DNA from 3 places in the Micromonospora sp. NPDC048986 genome. Region 1 is predicted to be linked to each of the others. Evidence: riboswitches for the same ligand, from Rfam matches in the RefSeq annotation. Region 1 holds a riboswitch; each other region holds the start of a gene.
The links. A riboswitch is a leader RNA that binds a small molecule or an ion and turns the genes downstream of it on or off. The one in region 1 is predicted to bind cyclic di-AMP.
Positions count from the first base shown of each region.

Region 2: another riboswitch for cyclic di-AMP. It lies ahead of AB0B94_RS03585 (NlpC/P60 family protein); the one in region 1 lies ahead of AB0B94_RS18500 (hypothetical protein).
Region 3: another riboswitch for cyclic di-AMP. It lies ahead of AB0B94_RS22940 (C39 family peptidase); the one in region 1 lies ahead of AB0B94_RS18500 (hypothetical protein).

Region 1 covers NZ_JBEZFJ010000008.1:224,823-227,078, forward strand. Annotated here, with positions in the region: gene AB0B94_RS18495 (hypothetical protein) at 1-296, opposite strand, end outside; gene AB0B94_RS18500 (hypothetical protein) at 440-1,453, opposite strand; cyclic di-AMP (ydaO/yuaA leader) riboswitch at 1,510-1,641, opposite strand; gene AB0B94_RS18505 (cation diffusion facilitator family transporter) at 1,760-2,256, opposite strand, start outside.
Region 2 covers NZ_JBEZFJ010000001.1:765,843-768,098, forward strand. Annotated here, with positions in the region: gene AB0B94_RS03585 (NlpC/P60 family protein) at 1-744, opposite strand, end outside; cyclic di-AMP (ydaO/yuaA leader) riboswitch at 758-893, opposite strand; gene AB0B94_RS03590 (peptidoglycan recognition family protein) at 1,129-2,256, shown strand, end outside.
Region 3 covers NZ_JBEZFJ010000011.1:210,632-212,887, forward strand. Annotated here, with positions in the region: gene AB0B94_RS22935 (hypothetical protein) at 1-640, shown strand, start outside; cyclic di-AMP (ydaO/yuaA leader) riboswitch at 925-1,066, shown strand; gene AB0B94_RS22940 (C39 family peptidase) at 1,299-2,147, shown strand.

The DNA.
Region 1 (2,256 bases):
AGCCCGACCATCACGGTGGTGAGCACGAGCTTGACCAGCACCCAGCGGTGGCGCAGCAGGCCCCACGGGGTGAGCAGCGAGCTGGCGACTCCGATCAGCCAGACCAGGACGCTCAGCGGCGCGAACAGCACCGTGCCGACCAGGGCCGTGACCGGATAGACCACCGCCGGGTCGGCACCCCGCTGCACGGCGATGCCGAGGGTGAGCAGCACCAGGTCGGCGCCGAGCCAGCCGAGCGAGGTGACGAGGTGCAGGGTGAGCAGCGCCTTGCGGGTGGTGGGTCGGATCCGAGGCATACCGCGATGCTGCCCGCGGACCGCGGCCGGGTCGTCCGACGAGCGACGACATCAGGGGTACGCCCGGCGACGTAGCCCGGCCCCCGGACGCACGTGATGCCTGTGAGTCATCACGATGACTCACAGGCATCACGACGGCTGGGTTAGTAGACCGACAGGTGGACGTGGTTGGTGTGGTCGGTCGACGGGGTCCCGTGCGCCCCGCTGTACGACTTCCACCCGCTGCTGGGCAGCCAGATCTGCCGGTACCAGATCACGTAGAGCACGGCGAGCCGGTCCGCGTTGCGGATGAAGTACGCGGCCAGGTTGTTGCCGTAGGTCTTGTCGCCGCCGGTGGCGTTCCCGCCGAAGCCGCCCTTCTGCGCCGCGAAGTCGCAGGCCCGGCCCTTCGGGTGTTCACCGGAGCCGCTGGGGCGGTGGCACGAGACGTACCGGGTGAACCCCGCGGCCTTGGCCTGGTTGAGCGCGTGCAGGGTGCGGGGGGTGATGCAGCCGCTGGCCGGGGTGGGATCGTTGACGCTGCACGACTCGGAGGGCCAGGAGCCGTCGGAGTTGCGCGGCGCGGCCGTCGCGTTGGCGTTGGAGGTGCCCCGGTTGGAGCCGGCGTCGCCGGTGGTCTGCGGTCTGGGTGTGGTGGCCACGGTCAGGGCCCGTTCGGCCTGCTCCTTGCGCTTGGCCATCACCGCGACCTGCTTGCGCTGTTCGTTGATCTCGCCGTCCAGGGCGACTCGGGTGCGATTGGCCTTGTCCTTGCTGTTCAGCAGGTCGCGCAGCACCCGGTCCTCGTTGGCCGCCACCGCGTCCAGCGCGGCCGCCCGGTCCATGAAGCCTTCGGGGGTGTTGCTGTTGAGCAGCGCCGACATCGCACCGAGCCGGCCGGTGCGGTAGGCCACTTCGGCGATCTCGCCGACCTTGCCGTTGCGCTGGTCGATCTCGACCTCGATGGTCTTCAGTTGGGTGGCCAGCTGCTGCTGCCGTTGCACTGAGGTGTCCAGGGCGCGCTTCGCGTCCAGGTAGCCCTTGCTGGCCGCCTCGAGTTGGGCGCGCAACGCCGGGGTGCCGCCCTCCTCGTCGGAGTCGGGTGCGGCGGCCCGTAGGCCGGTCGGGGGAGCGGCCGAGGCGGTGCCGGCCGGAAGCGCGACGCCGAGGGCGAACATCGCGACGATCAGGGCCGCCAGTCGGGCGGCGGGTGGTCGTGCTGGTGCCACTGCGCATGTCCTTCCGTCAGCCGCCGACCGGGTTAGCTGACGGGTTCGGGACGGAAGATCCCTACCGCTGACGCGGATGCACCCCAGGAACATGGTTCCCCGGTTCGCCCAGCTGGGCGATTAGGCGGCGACCGCCACCGGCGCCGGGAGGGCGCCGCCTGGTGGAGGCCGGGACCGAGCCTACCGGTGCCGGTGGGGCCGGTGCAGCCAATGTGACGGACGGTGCGTGCGTCACCACGGAAAATTACGGCTCCGTCACCATTCGATGGAGCCACAGGCTCCAGAGGCGGCGCCGGGCTCTATCTGCAACGTCGCGTGCTCGATGCGGAAATCGTCGTGCAGGGCCGTACGCGCCGCGGTGAGCACCGCGCCGACCTCCGCGCCGGGTGCCATGGTCAGGTGGGCGGAGGCCACCTCCATGCCCGAGGTGAGCGTCCAGACGTGCAGGTCGTGGACCTCGACGACCCCGGGGACGGCGGCGAGCCGGTCGTGCACGGCCGTCACCTGGAGGTGCTCCGGGGCGGCCTGCACCAGGATGCGGATGGCGGCGCGGGCCAGCCGCCAGGTGCGCGGCAGGATGAACACGCCGATGGCGACCGCGACCAGGGGGTCGGCCCACCACCAGTCGGTGACGGTGATGAGCAGCGCCGCGCCGATGACGCCGAGCGAGCCGAGCAGGTCGCCGAGCACCTCCAGGTAGGCGCCCTGGAGGTTGATGCTCTCGCGGGCCCCGGCGCGCAGCAGCGCGAAGG
Region 2 (2,256 bases), on a different contig from region 1:
GGGCTTGCCGATCTGCGCGCAGGCGAACTTGACAGCGGTGCCCGCGGCGCCGCCTGGGTAGCTACCCGGGCAGGGCGCCGGACGCAGCGGACCGCCGCCACCGTTGCCGTACACCTTGAGGCGCAGCTTCTGCAGGCGGTCGATCTCCTCGTTGATCTGCTTCTTCTTCGCCGCCAGCTGAGCCTCGGTGCGGGTCAGCTGGGCCACCATCTCGTCCAGCGGGGCCTTCTGCGCGGCCAACTGGTCGCGCAGGTCGGCCACCTGGCGCACGTCCTTCTGCTGGTTGTGCGCGAAGCGGTCGAGCATTTCGAGCTGGCCGACCACCTCGCTGGGCGACCGGCTGCCCAGCACCGCGTTGACGGTCGAGACGTTCTCACCCTTGTAGGCGCGTACGGCAAGGGCACTGACCTTGTCCATCGCGGCGTCGACCTGGCGCTCAAGCGGAGTGATCCGGGCGGCCAGGGCGTCTGCCTGCTTGCGCTTCGCGGCGAGGTCGGTGCGGGTGGCGTTGTGCCGTTCAATGATCGGTTCGAGCTTGTTCCAGTCGGCGTCGATCTGGCGCTCGATCTCGGCGACGGACGGGTCGGCGTGGGCCGCCGTGGCACTGCCGGTCAGGACGACGGCGATGCCCGCCAGCGCGGCGAGAGCGGTGGTGAAGCGGGACCAGCGTGGGCGCGGCACTATCGGCGTCGGGCCGGCTGACGCCGACCGCTCGGACGACGGCCGCGGGGCATGGAGTGCCACCGGGGTCTCGTACTCCTTCTTCCTGACCGCCTACCGGGTTAGCTGACGGGTTCGGGCGGGAAGTCGGCGCCCTACCGCAGTGGCTGCGGATTCACCCCGAGGGACCTGGGTCCCCGGTTCGCTCGGAAACGACTCGGCGGTGTCGGTCCGTTACCGCCCGGGCTGGGCGGAGCTGCTGTCGGCCCGACGAATGACCAGAGTAGAGACGCCTGTTACCAATCCGCAACCCGTGCGGCAGTGACACTCCGTACCGATTGGACGAGGTCACCGACAGTGTGTGAAGAATTCTTTCCCTCTGCTTCGATAGATGGAAAGGTATTGACGCGACCTCCCGGACGGCGCGATGGTGACCTGACCTCACTCCGCGAGAATCTAGGGGGTTCGATGCACCATCCAACCCTGTCGACCGGCTGGCGCGCACTGCTCGCCGCCACTGTGGTAGCCGCCGCGACCACGGTGCCACTCTCCGTCGGCCCGGCCGCAGCCGCGCCCACCACCGACCGCCAGCAGCAGTACGCCGCAGCGGCCAGCGAGTACGGCGTGCCGGCCGTCGTGCTGCTCGGCGTCTCGTACCTGGAGTCCCGTTGGGACACCAACGCCGGCACACCGAGCACCAGTGGCGGCTACGGCCCGATGCACCTGACCGACGCGCGGCACGTGGCCGCCCTCCCCGGGCGCGGCCACCACGACGCCGGTGCCGAGGACCCGCGCGGCGACGACTCCCGTCCCGCACTGGTGCCCGCGCCCCGACCGGTCGAGGCACCCGCGCCGTCCACCGCCGCGTTGCAGACCGTCGACGCCGCCGCCACGCTGACCGGCGCCACCCCCGAGGCACTGCGCACCGACGCGGGTCTCAACATCCGGGGCGGGGCCGCGCTGCTGAGCGCGTACCAGAGGGATCTGGGCGCACCGGTCGGCGCGGACACCGACCCGGCGGCCTGGTACGGCGCGGTGGCCCGCTACTCCGGCGCGGACAGCGCCGACGCCGCCGCGGCCTTCGCCGACGAGGTCTTCACCACCATCGGCGCGGGCGAAGCCCGGGTGACCGACGACGGCCAGCGGGTCAGCCTGCCGGCCCGCGCGGTGCGGCCCGAGCGTTCCTGGTTGGACCGACTGGGCCTGCGCCGCCTGGCCCGCCCGGACGGGGTGGAGTGCCCGCGCACCATCTCGTGTGAGTGGATCCCGGCGCCCTACGAGGCGTTCGGCGACGGTGACTACGGCAACCACGACCTCTCCGACCGGCCCGCACGGCAGAAGATCGAGTACATAGTCATCCACGACACCGAGGCGAGTTGGGCCACCACCCTGCAACTCGTCCAGGATCCGACCTACGTGAGCTGGCACTACTCGCTGCGTTCGGTCGACGGGCACATCGCCCAGCACGTGAAGACCAAGGATGTCGCTTGGCACGCCGGCAACTGGTACGTCAACGCGAAGTCGATCGGGTTGGAACACGAGGGCTTCGCGGCGCAGGGCACCTGGTACACCGAGGCGATGTACCGGACGTCGGCG
Region 3 (2,256 bases), on a different contig from region 1:
TGACGACCCGCTCCCGGCCGGGCCCACTGCTCGGGAGCTGGCCGCCGCCGAGGCCGTCGACAGGCGCCGCTACGCCGAGGAGGTGGCCGTCGCCGCGGCCGGCGCGGCCACCACAGCCAAGCGGCGACGCGCCGCCTGGCTGACCGCTCAGGAGCAGTTGGAGCGGGCCTGGATCGGGTACGACGAGGCGGACACCGCCGCGCGTCGCTTCGCCGGCGCGGGTGCGCTGCCCACCCCGCAGACCCCGCACACCCCCGCCGAGTACGCCGCCCGGGAACGCTATCTGCACCGGGCGGCGATGGCGGCGTACTGGCGGGGCGACCTGACCATGGCGCAGCTCGGCGACGTGTTCGGGCACCGGCGCTGCTGGGATCCCCGGCGACACCCGGTCGAGCAGGAGGTGCTGATCAGCCGGGTGGTCAGGGATGCGCGGCTGGCCGACTACCAGGTGGCCGCCGACAGCGAGCGGGCCGCCTGGCGCGACGCGGAGCTGGCCGCCGAGTCGGCTCGTGCCCTCGCCGAGGAGGCGTACGCGGCGGCGGCCCGGCTCCGCCCGACGGTGGTCCCCGCCCGCCGCACTGTGGCCGGGGCGCTGCGTCCCGCCGTCGTGGCGCTGTGGCGCCCGGCCCGGGTGGGTTGAGCCCAATCCGTGATGTGAGGCCGGTCACCCACTCGTGAATTAGGACGTCCGACGCGATCGGCGGGATTGTTCTCGCGATTGTGGGCGCGTTCTCTGCGGCCTGTCCGGTTGTCGCCCGCAGGCGTCGCCGTAACCGGTTGTCCCATCGAGTCACATCATCGGCAATACGCGCAGAAATTGTCGCGCCGATTGGGGTTTACGCAGGTGAACCTGGCTTGGCAGGGCGCGGAGCCGCCAGTACTGTCGTCCTGTCCGATGCGGTAACCGATCGCAAGAGGCGACGCCGCATCGACCCGCTTAATCGTGATCAACGAACCGGGGATCCACCAGTAAGTCCGGGGTGAATCCGCGAGCCACGTCCCGCGGTAGGGCGATCTTCCCGCCCGAATCCGTCAGCTAACCCGGTAGGCGGTGTCGGAAGGAGTCAACTCCTCGTGCAGCACCTTTCCACCCCTCGGTTGTTCCCTCGCCTCCACGGCGCGGCGATGCACCCGCTCATTCGTCCAGTGACGGTGAGCTGACCCCCCGGGTCATCGCCTTCCCCGCCCGGCCGCGCCGGGCGTTCCCCTGAGCGGTTCACCATCCGCGGACCAGAGTCCGCGCGCTGGCGCCTGCCCGGATACCGGTCCTGCCCGGTGTGCCGCTCGCCCCCCGATCCGTGGAGGACCCCGTGAAGCACACCCTGAAGCGTCAGCTCCGCCGCCTCGCCACCGAGCGCCCGTACCAGATCGTCGCCGCGTCCGCCGCGGCCCTGGCGATCGCCACCACCACCGGCGCCCTGCTCACCACTGCCGACGACGCCCCGGCCGGCCAGCGCACCGCGACCACTGTCGCCGAGATGCGCAGCGACGTCGCCGCCTCCCGCGGCGAGGCCCGGGAAGCGTCCCCCTCGGCCAGCGCCGCCCCGACCACCGCCGCCCCGGCCACCAGCGCCGCGTCCCCCGCCGCCAAGGCCAGCAGCAACCCGGACCTGACCCGTAAGCCGACGCCGCCGAAGCCGCCCGCGACCAAGGTGCTCGACTACGACTACGAGGCGCAGAACACCTACTACAACTGCGGCCCGGCGGCCACCCGCAACGCGCTCAGCGCCGCCGGCATCGACCGCACCCAGGAGCGGCTCGGCGCCGAGCTGGGCACCACCGAGATGGGCACCAACTCGGCCGAGGACACCACCCGGGTGCTCAACGCCGAGGTGAAGGGCTCCCCGTACCGGACCCGGATGTTCCCCGGCGCGCCCAGCCCGGCCCAGATGGACCGCCTCCAGGCCGATGTGGTGAAGGCCATCACCGACGGCCGCGGCGTGGTGGCCAACGTCGTCGGGGACGCCACCGACACCGACGGCGGCTGGCACTCCTACGGCGGCGGGCACTACATCGCCGTCGTGGGCTACAAGGACAACGGTCGCACCGTGCGGATCGCCGACTCGGCGAACCCGGCCGACCCGTCGTACTGGATCACCACGATCGACCTGGCCAACTGGATCACCAGCCGGGGCTACTCCGCCTGACCAGGGCACGCTGACCGCCGCGGGCGCCGTCCCCCACAAGGGGCCGGCGCCCGCGGCGTTTGTGCGCGCGGTCCGCCGTCGACGGCTCTCGTACCAGGCCGTGAACCGT